One region of the Janthinobacterium sp. GMG1 genome, then DNA from elsewhere that is predicted to be linked to it. Evidence: riboswitches for the same ligand, from Rfam matches in the RefSeq annotation. Region 1 holds a riboswitch; the other holds the start of a gene.
What was found. A riboswitch is a leader RNA that binds a small molecule or an ion and turns the genes downstream of it on or off. The one in region 1 is predicted to bind thiamine pyrophosphate.
Positions count from the first base shown of each region.

Region 2: it holds a riboswitch for thiamine pyrophosphate, as region 1 does, so the genes downstream of both, SJI03_RS19685 (TonB-dependent siderophore receptor) here and thiC (phosphomethylpyrimidine synthase ThiC) in region 1, are expected to answer to the same signal.

Region 1 covers NZ_JAXQNT010000016.1:111,747-119,145, forward strand. The annotation lists gene SJI03_RS27515 (Crp/Fnr family transcriptional regulator) at 1-275, shown strand, start outside; gene SJI03_RS27520 (ATP-binding protein) at 325-2,229, shown strand; gene SJI03_RS27525 (response regulator) at 2,258-3,064, shown strand; gene SJI03_RS27530 (hypothetical protein) at 3,104-3,373, shown strand; TPP riboswitch at 3,457-3,572, shown strand; gene thiC (phosphomethylpyrimidine synthase ThiC) at 3,652-5,565, shown strand; gene thiS (sulfur carrier protein ThiS) at 5,586-5,789, shown strand; gene SJI03_RS27545 (thiazole synthase) at 5,815-6,609, shown strand; gene SJI03_RS27550 (hydroxymethylpyrimidine/phosphomethylpyrimidine kinase) at 6,618-7,373, shown strand; gene thiE (thiamine phosphate synthase) at 7,384-7,399, shown strand, end outside.
Region 2 covers NZ_JAXQNT010000007.1:250,515-257,913, forward strand. The annotation lists gene pnuC (nicotinamide riboside transporter PnuC) at 1-375, shown strand, start outside; gene SJI03_RS19680 (ATP-binding protein) at 375-923, shown strand; gene SJI03_RS19685 (TonB-dependent siderophore receptor) at 920-3,085, opposite strand; TPP riboswitch at 3,171-3,268, opposite strand; gene SJI03_RS19690 (iron-containing alcohol dehydrogenase) at 3,335-4,492, opposite strand; gene SJI03_RS19695 (hypothetical protein) at 4,635-4,940, shown strand; gene SJI03_RS19700 (Imm26 family immunity protein) at 5,066-5,545, shown strand; gene SJI03_RS19705 (sensor histidine kinase) at 5,590-6,948, opposite strand; gene ompR (two-component system response regulator OmpR) at 6,962-7,399, opposite strand, start outside.

The sequences.
Region 1 (7,399 bases):
TGTGCCGCTGGCTGCTGTTGACCATGGACCGCCTGCCGAACCGCGAGCTGACCATGACGCAGGAACTGATTGCCAACATGCTGGGCGTGCGCCGCGAAGGCGTGACGGAAGCGGCCGGGCGCCTGCAGACGCGCGGCTTCATCAGTTACCGGCGCGGCCATATTTCCGTGCTGGACCGCAGCGGCCTCGAAGGCCATGTGTGCGAATGCTATGGCGTGGTCAAAAAGGAATTCGCGCGCCTGCTGTCGGATGTACGCCAGCGCCAGGCTTCTTGAGCACGGCACTCCCTCTTATTCTTATCGTTGTCACAGCCCGGGCTACCCCATGCAATCTGTCGAAAAAATTCCCCCGCGCGCACCGTCGCGCTGGCCCATGGCGCTGGCGTTTTCCTTCAGCGCCATCGTGCTGCTGGCCATCGGCCTGCTGGCCTGGCGCGCGCCGTTCGAGACGGCCTGCGCCATCGACGCGCTGGTCTTTTTGCTGCTGATGCTGCTCGTGGCGCTATACCGGCGCACCCTGGCGGCCAGCCTGCCGCGCCAACTGCTCAAGGCGGGCGCCTTGCAGGATGCGATTTTCAACAGCGCCAATTTCTCCTGCATCGCCACCGATGCGCAGGGCGTGATCCAGATTTTCAATGTGGGCGCCGAACGCATGCTCGGCTATGAAGCGAGCGACGTGGTCGACAAGCTGACACCGGCCGGCATTTCCGATGCGCAAGAAATCGTCGCGCGCGCGGCGGCCCTCAGTGCCGAACTCGACAGGGTCATCACGCCCGGCGTGGAAGCGCTCGTCTTCAAGGCCACGCGCGGCATCGAAGACATTTATGAACTCACCTACATCCGCAAGGATGGCAGCCGCTTCCCCGCCATCGTTTCCGTGACGGCCTTGCGCGACGTGCAGAACAAGGTCATCGGTTACTTGCTGATCGGCACTGACAATACGGCACGCAAGCAGGTCGAGGCGGAACAGGCGCTGCTGGACCAGCGCCTGCGCGAACAGCAGGCGTACACGCGCTCGCTGGTCGAGACCAACAATGCCGAACTGAAGAAGGCGCGCCTGGTGGCGGAAAAGGCCAACCGTGCCAAGTCCGAATTCCTGTCGAGCATGAGCCACGAATTGCGCACGCCCCTGAATGCCGTGCTGGGCTTTGCGCAGCTGATGGCGTCCGACGTGCCGCCGCCCACCGTGCCGCAACAACGCTCGATCGAACAGATCCTCAAGGGCGGCTGGTATCTCTTGCGTTTGATCAATGAAATCCTCGACCTGGCCATGATCGAATCGGGCAAGGTTACCTTGTCGCAGGAAGCGATGTCCCTGCTTGACGTGCTGCAGGATTGCCAGGCGATGATCGCGCCGCAGGCGGAAAAGCGCGGCATCAGCCTGCATTTCCCCCGCTGCGGCGAAGCCTATTTCGTGCATGCGGACCGCACGCGCGTGAAACAGGTGATGATCAACCTGTTGTCGAACGCCATCAAATACAACCAGGGTGGCGGTTCCGTCACTGTCGACTGCAGCCAGCGCGGCGCAAAGGTACGGGTCAGCGTGCGCGACAGCGGCGCCGGCCTCGATGCGGGACAGGTTGCCCAGCTGTTCCAGCCCTTCAACCGCCTGGGACAGGAAAACAGCACGGAAGAGGGCACGGGCATCGGCCTGGTCGTCACCAAGCAGCTGATCGAATTGATGGGCGGCACCATCGGCGTCGACAGCACGGTCGGCGTGGGCACCACCTTCTGGTTCGAGCTGGCCGCCACCAGCGCGCCGGCACTGGTACTGGGGCGCGGCGACGCGCTGCCGCAGGTGCCGGAAGCGCAGGAAAGCCAGCGTACCTTGCTGTACGTGGAAGACAATCCCGCCAATCTGGCGCTGGTGGAGCAATTGATCGCCCGCCGCAGCGATTTGAAGTTGCTCACGGCCATCGATGCGCACCTGGGTATCGACCTGGCGCGCACGTATCAGCCGGACGTGATCTTGATGGACATCAACCTGCCCGGTATCAGCGGCTTCGGCGCCTTGCATATCCTGCACAACGACCCGCTCACCAGCCACATTCCCGTGATGGCGCTGTCGGCCAACGCCGTGCCGCGCGACATCGAGAAAGGCCTGGAAGCGGGTTTCTTCCGCTACCTGACCAAGCCGATCAAGGTGGTCGAATTCATGGATGCGCTCGATGTGGCCCTGCACCACGCGGCCGCGCTCGGCCTGGCCGATGACTCTCACGTAATACGCTAATTCAGCACTTATTTTTAGGAATACCGCCATGCTTCAAGCCACCGAGATCCTGAACGCCAGCATCCTCATCGTTGATGACCAGGAGGCGAACGTCATGCTGCTGGAACAGGTGCTGCGCAATGCCGGCTATACGCGCATCACGTCCACCATGGATCCGCAAGCCGTGCGCGCGTTGCACCAGCAGCACCGCTATGACCTGATCCTGCTCGACTTGCAGATGCCGGAAATGGATGGTTTTGAAGTCATGGAAGGCTTGCGCGACATCGAGGCGGGCAGCTATCTGCCCGTGCTGGTGATCACGGCACAGCCGGGCCACAAGCTGCGCGCGCTGCAGGCCGGCGCCAAGGATTTCGTCAGCAAGCCCTTCGACCTGGTGGAAGTCAAGACCCGCATCCACAACATGCTGGAAGTGCGCCTGCTGTACCAGAAGCTGGCCGAATACAACAAGTCGCTGGAGCAGATGGTGGAAGAGCGCACGGCGGAGTTGCGCGAAAGCGAAGCGCGTTTCCAGCGCTTCACGGAACTGTCGTCCGACTGGTACTGGGAGCAAGATGCGCAGGGTAACCTGACGCGCTTTTCCGGCCCCGTGGCTGAAATGCTGGGCATCGGCAGCGAGGAAGAGCCGCAGCGCTGGAACGCCACCGAGCGCGCCTTGCTCGATGCAAAAATCGCCGCGCGCGAACCGTTTCTCGATTTTATCTACAGCCGCGCCAACCTCGACGGCAGCACGCAGTACTTGCAGGTGAGCGGTGAACCGATGTTCGACACGGGCAGCCGCTTCATCGGCTACCGCGGCATCGGCCTCGATGTCACGGAGCGCCATCGCAGCGCCTGATTTATACTTGCTGCTATCCATATCCACAAGGAAAGCATCATGGCTGACAAATCGCCCCCGGCAACGCCGCAGCAATACTGGTTCCCCGCCAAGACCTATGGCTGGGGCTGGGGCTTGCCCATCACTTGGCAAGGCTGGCTGGTGTTCCTGGCCGCACTGGCGCTGTTCGCCTGCGGCGCCTTCCTGTTCCCGCCGCAAGACTCGCTGGCGCTGTACATCATCTATGAAGCGGCCATCGTTGCCGTGCTCATTTTCATCTGCCAGATGAAGGGCGAACCGACCAGCTGGCGCTGGGGCAAGAAGAAGTAGCGCGATGTACAAAGACGACACCTGCAAGAAATCATCTGGCCGCGCGGCGTGAACCGCGTATAATTGGCTCGCTGCCGCAAGGTGGCAAACGCTAGGGGTCCTGCCTTTCGCTGTGGAAACACAGTGCAAGCGCGGGTGAGAAATACCCTCCGAACCTGATCTGGATAATGCCAGCGAAGGGAAGCTTTAGGATGAACGCACCCCGCCTTTCCGCGTGCGCAATTCCGAACCTCCTTAGCTGGCTCCAGGCTTAAAAATAGTCTAGCCAAGGAGCCAAAATGAACGCCAACCCGAAATTCCTCTCCGCCACCGCCACGGTCGACGAAGCCGCCATCGCGCCGCTGCCCAATTCGCGCAAGATCTATGTGCAAGGCAGCCGTCCCGACATCCGCGTGCCCATGCGCGAGATCAGCCAGTCCGACACGGAAGCGTCGTTCGGCGGCGAAAAGAATCCGCCGATCTACGTGTATGACACGTCCGGTCCCTACACGGATCCGGACGTGCAGATCGACATCCGCTCCGGCCTCGATACGCCGCGTTTGCCGTGGATCATGGAGCGGGCCGACACGGAAGAATTGCCCGGCCCGACCTCCGACTATGGCATCGCCCGCCTGGCAGACCCGAAACTGGCCGAGCTGCGCTTCAATTTGCACCGCAAGCCGCGCCGCGCCATGGCCGGCAAGAACGTGACGCAAATGCATTACGCGAGGCGCGGCATCATCACGCCGGAAATGGAGTTCGTCGCCATCCGCGAAAACATGCGTCGCCAGGAGTATCTGCAAGAGCTGAAAGCCTCCGGCCCCATGGGCGAGCGCCTGGCCGAGCTGATGGGCCGCCAGCATCCGGGCCAGTCGTTTGGCGCCAGCATCCCGGCCGAGATCACGCCGGAATTCGTGCGCGAGGAAATCGCCCGCGGCCGCGCCATCATTCCCGCCAACATCAATCACCCGGAAGTCGAGCCGATGATCATCGGCCGCAATTTCCTGGTGAAAATTAACGCGAATATTGGCAATTCGGCCGTCACCTCGTCGATCGGCGAGGAAGTGGAAAAGATGACCTGGGCCATCCGCTGGGGCGGCGATAACGTGATGGACTTGTCCACGGGCAAGCATATCCACGAGACGCGTGAATGGATCGTGCGCAACAGTCCCGTGCCGATCGGCACCGTGCCCATCTACCAGGCGCTGGAAAAGGTGAATGGCAAGGCCGAAGATTTGACGTGGGAAATCTTCCGCGACACCCTGATCGAGCAGGCCGAGCAGGGCGTCGACTATTTCACCATCCATGCAGGCGTGCTGCTGCGCTATGTGCCGATGACGGCCAAGCGCCTGACGGGCATCGTTTCGCGCGGCGGCTCCATCATGGCGAAATGGTGCCTGGCGCACCACCAGGAATCGTTCCTGTACACGCATTTCGAAGAAATCTGCGAAATCATGAAGGCGTATGACGTGTCGTTCTCGCTGGGCGACGGCTTGCGTCCCGGCTCCATCTATGACGCCAACGACGAAGCGCAGCTGGGCGAACTGAAAACCCTGGGCGAGCTGACGCAAGTTGCCTGGAAACACGACGTGCAAGTGATGATCGAAGGCCCGGGCCACGTGCCGATGCAGTTGATCAAGGAAAACATGGACTTGCAGCTGGAACAGTGCGGCGAAGCGCCGTTCTACACCCTGGGACCGCTGACCACCGATATCGCGCCCGGCTACGACCACATCACCTCGGGCATCGGCGCGGCCATGATCGGCTGGTACGGCACGGCCATGCTGTGCTACGTGACGCCGAAGGAACACCTGGGCCTGCCCAACAAGGCGGACGTCAAGGATGGCATCATCACCTACAAGATTGCGGCGCATGCGGCCGACCTGGCCAAGGGGCATCCGGGCGCGCAAATCCGCGACAACGCGCTGTCGAAAGCACGCTTCGAATTCCGCTGGGATGACCAGTTCAACATCGGCCTGGACCCGGACAAGGCGCGCGAATTCCACGATGAAACCCTGCCCAAGGATTCGGCCAAGGTGGCGCATTTCTGCTCCATGTGTGGCCCCCACTTCTGCTCGATGAAAATCACGCAGGAAGTGCGCGAATATGCGGCCGGCATGGGCATCGCGGAAGACAAGGCGCTCAAGCAAGGCATGGAAATCAAGGCTATCGAATTCATCAAGAACGGCGCCGAGCTGTACCGCAAGGTCTGAAGGAGAGCGTGATGCCTGCATTGATATCCATCACGCTCAACGGCGCGCCGCACCAGGTGCCGCCGGGGCAAACCCTGGACCAGCTGATCGCCGCGCTGTCGCTGGAAAACCAGGCGCTGGCGCTGGCCGTCAACCGCAATGTCGTGCCGCGCAAGGCGTGGCCGGGACAGGTCTTGCAAGTACAAGACCAGGTTGAGATCGTACGCGCGATTGGCGGCGGCTAAGTTCAGAATAGACAAGGAAGAACACATGAATACCGCAACACATAACGACCTGCTGACCATCGCAGGCAAACAGTATCAATCGCGCTTGTTGGTGGGCAGCGGCAAGTACAAGGATTTGCCGCAGACGCGCGAAGCGACGGATGCGGCCGAGGCGCAGATCATCACGGTGGCGATCCGCAGGGTGAATATTGGCCAGGACCCGAACGCGCCCAGTCTGCTCGATTTCGTGCCGCCCGACCAGTACACGATTCTCCCGAACACGGCCGGCTGCTACAACGCCAAAGACGCCGTCTACACCCTGCAGCTGGCGCGTGAACTGCTGGGCGGGCGCAATCTGGTGAAACTGGAAGTGCTGGGCGATGAAAAGACCCTGTTTCCGCACATGCCGGAAACCCTGGTCGCGGCCGAAGCGCTCGTCAAGGATGGCTTTGACGTGATGGTCTATTGCAGCGACGATCCCATCCAGGCGAAGATCCTGGAAGACATTGGCTGCGTGGCGGTCATGCCGCTCGCTTCCCTGATCGGCTCGGGCATGGGCATTTTGAATCCGTGGAACTTGTCGCTGATCATCGACCAGGCGAAGGTGCCCGTGCTGGTGGACGCGGGCGTGGGCACGGCGTCGGATGCGGCCATTGCCATGGAGCTCGGTTGCGACGGCGTGCTGATGAATACGGCCATTGCCGGCGCGCGCGACCCCGTGCGCATGGCGCATGCGATGAAGCTGGCCGTGCGGGCCGGGCGCGAAGCGTTTTTGGCCGGCCGCATGCCGCGTAAATTCGCCGCGTCGCCGTCGTCGCCGATGGCGGGTCGCCTGGCGTGATGGTGCCGATGCGCCGCACTGTGCTCGTGTTTGCCGGCGCCGACCCGTCGGGTGGCGCCGGCATCGCCGCCGATATCGTGGCGATTGCCGCGCAGGGCGCGCATGCCTTGCCCGTCATCACGGCATTGACGGTGCAGGACAACGACAGGGTTTTTGGCGTGGAAGCGGTGGCGCCGGAATTGCTGCGCCGCCAGGCGCTGGCGCTGATCGACAAGATCGCCATCGATGCGGTGAAGATCGGCATTCCCGGCAGCGCCGCGAATGCGGCCGTCATTGCGCAACTGATCGCGCAATTGCGGCTGGCCCGCCCAAGCTTGCCTGTCGTGCTCGACCCCGTGCTGGCCAGCGGCCATGGCGACGTGCTCAGCCGGGACGACGCCGTGCTGGCGCTGGCGCCCTTGCTGCCGGTGACGACCGTCATCGTACCGAACGGGCCGGAAGCGCTGGCCCTGGGTGGCGCAGAAAACTTGCGCGCGCAAGGTTGCTCCAATGTGCTGGTGACGGGCGGCCATGGCGACGGCGAGGTGATCGTCAACCGCTGGTTTGACGGCGCTGGCGGCGAGCGCGAGTGGCGCTGGCCGCGCCTGCCCGGTGAATTCCACGGCAGCGGCTGCACTTTGGCGTCCGCCATCGCTGCGCGCCTGGCACTGGGACAGACATTGCCTGAAGCGCTTGATCTGGCGCAACGCTATTGCCATGCGGCCCTGGCCGGTGCGTATGCGATTGCGCCAGGTCAACTCATGCCGCAACGATTCATTCAATAAGGAAAACATCATGCGTGGACTGTATC
Region 2 (7,399 bases), on a different contig from region 1:
CATCCGGCCAGCGGCGGCAAGACCCTGCCCGTCACGCGCCTCGATGGCCGCGGCTGGATGGCTTGCGCCGCAGGCTGGCTGGTCGGCTTCCTGCTGATCGCCTGGCTGCTGACGACGACGGACACGGACGTGCCCCATGCGGATGGTTTCCTCACGGCAGGCAGCCTGGTGGGGCAATTCCTGCTGTCGCGCAAGAAACTGGAAAACTGGATCGCCTGGATCGTCGTCGACGTGCTGTATGTGTGGCTGTACCTGCACAAGGGCCTGACCCTGACGGCCTTGCTGTACGCCTTCTTCGTCGTGATGGCCATCATCGGCTTGCTGGCGTGGAAAAAATCCGCCCCGGCCGCCCCCGGCGCGATGGTCCTCAAGTGATGGGCCACTGCGTGCGCGTGGCCATCCTGGGCGCGGAATCGTCGGGCAAGTCGACCCTGGCGGCCGCCCTGGCCGAGCGCTACGGCAGCGTCTGGGTACCGGAATACTTGCGCGAATTCGTCGAGACGCAGGGCAGGGTGCCCGTTGCGGCCGACCAGTATGGCATTGCTCGCACGCAAGTTGAGCGCGAAGCGGCAGCCGCCGCGCAAGCCCGTCACTTCCTGTTTTGCGATACGACGCCGTTGATGACGGTGGTCTACAGCCGCCATTATTTCCATGGCGCCGATGCGCCGCTGGCGGCGCTGGCCGATGCCACGAAGTACGATCTGACCCTGGTGACGGCGCCCGACAGTCCCTGGGTGGCCGACGGCTTGCAGCGCGAGTCGGAAGCCGTGCGCCAGCTGATCTACCGCTACCTGATCGACGAGCTCGACGCGCGCGGCATCGCCTACCACGTGCTGCACGACAGCCTGGAGGCGCGCCTGGAACAGGCGGCGCCCTTGCTGCGGCAGGCGCTCGCTGCAGCGCCTGCTATTTCCCTCAATTAAAAATCAAACTGCGCCGAAACCTTGAACGTGCGGCTGGCGCCCGGATACAGATAGCCGTCCGATTCCGGCGTCACGTCGCGCCAGTAGAACTTGTCCGCCACGTTGTTGACGCTGGCGCGCAGCACGGCGCGCGTGCCGGCGATGCGCGTGGCCCAGGCGGCGCCCAGGTTGAACACGTTGTACGACGGCACGAAGGTCGTGTTGTTGTACTCAAACGCTTTCTTGCCCGCAAATTCCCAGCTGCCATTCACGCTCAAGCCCGCCACCTGTTGCACGGCGTAGTCCGCATGCACGGCCGCCTTGAAGGCCGGCACGTTGGGCACGCGCTTGCCGTCGAGGTCCGCATTGCCCGTGCCTGACTGCTGGCTGTTCAGGGCCGTCACGGAAGCGCCCAGGCTCAGGTTGGACGATGCCTTGCCCTGGGCCGACAATTCCAGGCCACGGTGCTGGGCCTGGCCTTCGCGCACGAAGTTATATTTTTTTGGCTGCAATTCCAGCGGCTGGTTGAATTCCAGGCCCTTGCGGATCTGGAACAGGCTGGCCGCCACCATGAAGTCCGGCGTCACATCCATTTTCACGCCGAGTTCGATTTGCTTCGAACGGCTGGGCGACAATTCCACGTTGGCGTTCTCCGCCTTGCGGTCGGCCGTGCCGCCATGTTCCATGCCCTGCGAATAGGCCGCATACACGGACAGATTGTCAAGCGGGGTGTAGACGAGCGAAACGTTGGGCAGCAGGAAATCGTGCTTGGCGCGGATTTCCGTGTCGGCCTTCAGCACATACTGGTAGCCATCGACATTGATATGGCGCAAGCCGCCATGCAGCTTCCAATTTGGCGCCAGGCTGACGATATCCTGCACGAAGACGGAGTTTTCCGTATCCTTGCGCACCAGGCGCACGGGGCCTTGCACGCCTGTCGACATGTCGACGATCTGCGGGCGGTAGATATTGCTCACGCCAGCCCAGTCGTACACGTACAGGCCGGCGCGGTCCTTGCGGCGGAAGGTTGAGACGCCGGCCGTGAATTCATTGCGCAGCGAGCCGGTGGCGAACTTGCCCTGGATCATGGCTTGCGCGCTCAGCGGCTTTTTCGTCTCGCCCAGGCTGCGGTAGTCATACACGTCGTAGTCGCCATTGCCGCAAAAGCCCGGGTACAGGTCTTGTGCGCTGCAGCCGTACGGGAAGGCCGTGTAGTCGTCGCGCTTGAACGAGTGCTGGTTGGCCGACAGGGTGGCGTGCCAGTCGTCATTGAAGGCGTACTGGAAGCGCAGGCCGATATTGCTGGTGACGGTTTCCACGGGGCGCGTCCACGGCTGCAGGTTGAGCATGGCATCGGCGCTGATGCCGGTTGGCAAAGTTGTATTGTTCAGCAGCTGGAAGCCGGGCGCCGTCGCCTGCGCCTTGTCCTGGTAGTCGGCATCGAGTTGCAGCAGGGCCTGCGGCGAAATCTGCCAGTCGAAGGCGCCGGAAATAAATTTGCGGTTGCCGTCGGCGCCCTTGATGTAGGAGCGCAGGCGCTCGGCCGCCACGTTGACGCGGTAGCCGAAGCGCGTGTCTTCCAGGCGGCCGCCCAGGTCGATGGCGCCATACAGGGTGCCCCGCTCGCGCGCTTCGACGGTGACGGTGCGCAATGGCGCGGCGGTCGGGCGCTTGACAATGAAGTCGATCACGCCGCCCGGCGCGGCCACGCCTGCCTGCAAGCCGGCCAGGCCCTTCAGCACTTCGATGCGTTCCTTGTTTTCCAGCGGAATTTGCGTGTCGCCGGGAATGGCCACGCCATCCTTGCGGTAGCTGGAATTGTTGTCGAGCTTGAAGCCGCGGATGGAAAATTGTTCCGCATAGCCGACGGCGTTGTAGGCGTCATTGATGCTGGTGTCTAGCTTGACGGCATCGCTGAGATTGCGAATTTGCAAGTCCTGCATGTCTTTTTGCGAAATGACGGTGACGGACGCCGGCGTCTGCAGCAGCGGCGCGTCGGAAAAACCGCCCACGGAGGCGCGCTTGGCGGCTGGCGCCTTGCTGGCCGTGACGACGACTTCGGCCATGCTTTGGGCCTGCGGGTCTACGGCTTCGGCGGTGTCATTTGCGGCCAGGGCGGGTGCGGCAAACGCGTGCAGGATCGCCAGGGTCAGTACAGAAACAGATAAATTCGGTGTGGACATAGATTGCTCGTGGTTCAAGCCGACTCGGTAAAGAGCACGGCAGGCTGCTTGTTCGGCTGGCGCCAACGCAGGAGCTATCAAAGGAGGGAGGTACTTTGCGCTTTCCTTCGCTGGCATTATCCAGATCAGGTACGAAGGGTATCTCTCACCCGGATGACTGCTCCAGGACCCCTAGCGAAATGACAGCTTAGCATGAACCACGGCCAGCTGTCCCGCTGGCTGACCGTTTTACAACAGTGTAGCTGGAATCTATAAACTGAGTTCCAGCACCTTGCGGCTGACGGTCGGCGTCACTTCACGCTGTTCGCCCAGCGCCGTCATGCCGTGCGCTTCGAGGGCGGAGACGACGGCGTCCACGCTGGCGTGATTCAGGCCATAGTCGGCCAGGCGCGTCTTGACGCCCATGTGGCGGAAGAAGAATTCCGTGCGCGCAATGGCCGCCTCGATGCGGCCATCCTCGTCGCCGCCGTCGAGGCCCCAGACGCGGGCCGCGTACTGCAGCAGCTTGGCGCGCTTAGCCTGCTTGCGCACGCGCAACATGCTGGGCAGGATGATGGCCAGGGTCTGTGCATGGTCAAGCTCGTACAAGGCCGTCAATTCGTGGCCGATGGCGTGCGTGGACCAGTCCTGTGGCACGCCCACGCCGATCAGGCCGTTCAAGGCCAGGGTGGCGCTCCACATCACGTTGGCGCGCACGTCGTAGTCGTCCGGGTGCGACAGCGCCTTCGGGCCTTCCTCGATCAGGGTCAATAAAATGCCTTCGGCGAAGCGGTCCTGCACGGATGCGTTCACAGGGTAGGTCAGATACTGTTCCATCACATGCGCAAACGCATCGACGACGCCATTGCCCACCTGGCGCAGCGGCAAGGTGAACGTTTTCGACGGGTCCAGCACGGAGAATTTAGGATATACCTTGCGGCTCATGAACGAGCGCTTTTCCTGCGTGGCCTTGCGCGTGATCACGGCCGAACCATTCATTTCGGAACCCGTGGCCGGCAAGGTCAATACGGTGCCGAAGGGCAGGGCGGCCTCGACGATCTTGCCGCCTTTCGCCAGGATGTCCCACGCCACGCCTTCGTGCAGGGCGGCCGCGGCGATGAACTTGGTGCCATCGACCACGGAACCGCCGCCGACGGCCAGCAGGAAATCGATGCGCTCGCTTTTCACCATGGCCACGGCCTGCATCAGGGTTTCATAGCTGGGATTGGGTTCGATGCCGGCAAATTCCAGCACCGTATGGCCGGCCAGCGCCGCCTTGACTTCATCGTAGACGCCGTTCTGCTTGATGCTGCCGCCGCCGTAGGTCATCAGGACCCGCGCCTGCGGCGGGATCAGGCTGGCGATGGCGGCGATCTGGCCCTGGCCGAAAAGGATTTGCGTCGGATTGTAAAAGTCGAAATTGAACATGGGGCTCCTGCCGCTTGGGTTTAGGCTGTTGCTGAGCCATGATTATGGCCGAACAGGTGGAAACGTGTCGTGGACGCTTGAGCTTTTCGTCCGCGCGGTGGAGAATGCAGCCGATGTCACCACCACGCGAAAAGGAATGCGCATGACCAACGTCCCACTGGAAGAATCCGGCTTGCCGGCCACCGCGCTCGACATGCACCGCGCCATCGGCGCCACCATCGCCGCACTGCAGGCGCTGGACCTGAACAGTCAGCGCTTCGAGGCGTGCACGGACCCGGAACTGCGCCGCGTGCTGGCGCATGCGGGCGACACCAGCCGCAAGGAAGCGGCCATGCTGCTTGAATGGATGCGCCGCCGCGATGCGCGCCTGGACACGGCCATGAAGGAAGCGCTGTTCAAGGCGGGGCCGATAGTTGCCCAGTATCACTATGACGAGAAAATATTGTAACTATTGGTTTGTTGCTGTGGCGTACCATGCGCCACTTTCGCCTTGCTTCGCGTAGACTGTGCCCCTAATTAAATTGAACGTCGGATAGCAGCGGCTGTCCGGTGTATTCCAGGGGGCTTTAAGAAATGAAATCATTACCATACCGAGAAGGCAGCTGGTTTGCCGTGCCCTTGCCGGGCGGCGGCTATGCCGTCGGCGTGGTGGCGCGCAGGGCGCCTGCCGGGCGCATCATGCTGGCGTATATGTTCGGGCCGAAGCGCGACAGCCTGCCCACGCTCGATGAGCTGGAAGGCTTGCGCCCGGAACAGGCCGTGCGCCGCCTGCGCACGGGCGACATGGCCCTGCTCAACGAGCGCTGGCCCCTGCTGGGTGACAGCCTCCACTGGGAGCGCGACGCCTGGCCCATGCCGGCCTTTATCCGCCGCAACGAATCCCTGCAGCGCGCCTGGCGCGCCAGCTATGCGGACGCCGACCCTGCCAAGCTGAACCGTGAAGAATCGATCCCCTTCGATACGCCGGGCATGGAAAGCGATTCCCTGTACGGCTACGGGGCGACGGAATTGCTGATGAATAAATTGCTGGCGCAGGAGCAGGCGTCGGCCTGATGACACGGGGCCAGTCCCGACGGGACTGACCCCGGCATGTCAAGTCACGCCGCTGGCAAGCTGATCTGAAACGCCAGGCCGCCGCCTTCGCGGTTGCGCACTTGCAATTCGGCGCCATGGCGCAGCAGCACGCGGTCGACGATGGCCAGGCCCAGGCCGGCGCCGTTTGCCTGCCCGCGCGCCGTGTCGAGGCGGGTGAACGGCTTCATCAGCTGCTCGATTTTTTCCGCCGGCACGCCCGTGCCATGGTCCTGTACCTCGATGATCACCTTTTTCGCGCCGTGGCTGGTGCGCACCTGGCAGGCGATGTCGATTTCCGTCACGTCGCTGCCCGGCGTCTTGCCATAGCGGCGCGCATTTTCGATCAGGTTGTTCAGCACGCGGCGCAGGTCGGTGGGGTTGCCCATCGCATGCGCGCCGTCGGCGATGCTGGCGTTGATCTTCACGTCCGGCAGGCGCATCGCTTCGCGCGTCATGTCAGTCAGCAAGCCACTGAGGTCGACGTCCGTAAAGCTCGACGCTTCCGTCGGCTTGGCATAGTCGAGGAACTGGCCGATGATGGCGTCCATTTGCCCGATGTCGGACTGGATGCCTTCACGCGCCTCGTCCGACAGGTTCGCCATTTCCACTTCCAGCTGCATGCGCGCCAGCGGCGTGCGCAAGTCGTGCGAGATACCGGCCAAAATCACGGCGCGGTCCGATTCCACCTGTTTCAGATCATCGACCATCTGGTTGAAGCTGCGGTTCGCCTCGATGATTTCGATCGGGCCCTTTTCCGGCAGCGGTGCCGGCTGCTTGCCCTTGGCGATGTCGCGCGCGGCCGCCGTCAGACGCGACAGCGGCAGATTGATCAGGCTGGAAATGATGGCCGCGCCCAGCAGGGACAGCAGGGACACCAGGCTGGCCCAGCCCAGCCATTGGAAGCCCGTCAGGCCGCGCAGGCGCTCGCGGTCCAGCATCAGCCAGTACTCGTCGTCGTCGATCTTGAAGCTGACCCAGAAGCCGGCCACGCCGTTGACGCGCGCGGAAAAGCGCGTGTCCTTGCCCAGCTTGGCCTTCACCAGCGCCTCGATGTCGGGCATCAGGTAATTGTCGGGCGGCGGCTCGATGCGGTCGTCCTCCTCCAGCGAGAAGATGCGGATGCCTTCATTGCTGACAAGGTCGAACAGCAGCTCGCGCCGCAGCTCGGGAGCCGAGTGCGTCAAGGCCGCATGCGTGATGGTGACGACGGAAATGATCTGGGCGGAAATCTGCTGCGCCTGCGGCTCGCGCTGGATGAAGGAAATCATGCTGAACCAGGCGATCATGCTGACCGTGGTCAAGGTGCCGAGCAGCAAAAAGGTGCGCCAGAACAAGCCGCTTTTCAGCCGCGCCAGGCTGATATCGGGAAAAAGCTTCATCATGCCTCGCCAGCGATCAGCGCGGCTGTCCGTCCGGGATGAAGACGTAGCCGAGGCCCCACACGGTCTGGATGAACAGCGGGCTCGACGGATCTGGCTCGATGAGTTTACGCAGGCGCGAAATTTGCACGTCCAGGCTGCGGTCGAACACTTCGTATTCGCGGCCGCGCGCCAGTTCCATCAGTTTCTCGCGTGACAGCGGCTGGCGCGCATGGCGGGCAAACACTTTCAGCACAGAAAATTCACCGGTCGTCAGCGGCACCGTTTCGCCATTCTTTTTCAGGGTACGCGTGCCCAGGTCCAGCACGAAGTCGCCGAACTCGAAGGTTTGCGGCGTTTCCGACGGCGCGCCCGGGATTTCATCGGGACCCTTGCGGCGCAGCACGGCGCCGATGCGGGCCACCAGCTCGCGCGGATTGAACGGTTTCGGCAGGTAATCGTCGGCGCCCATTTC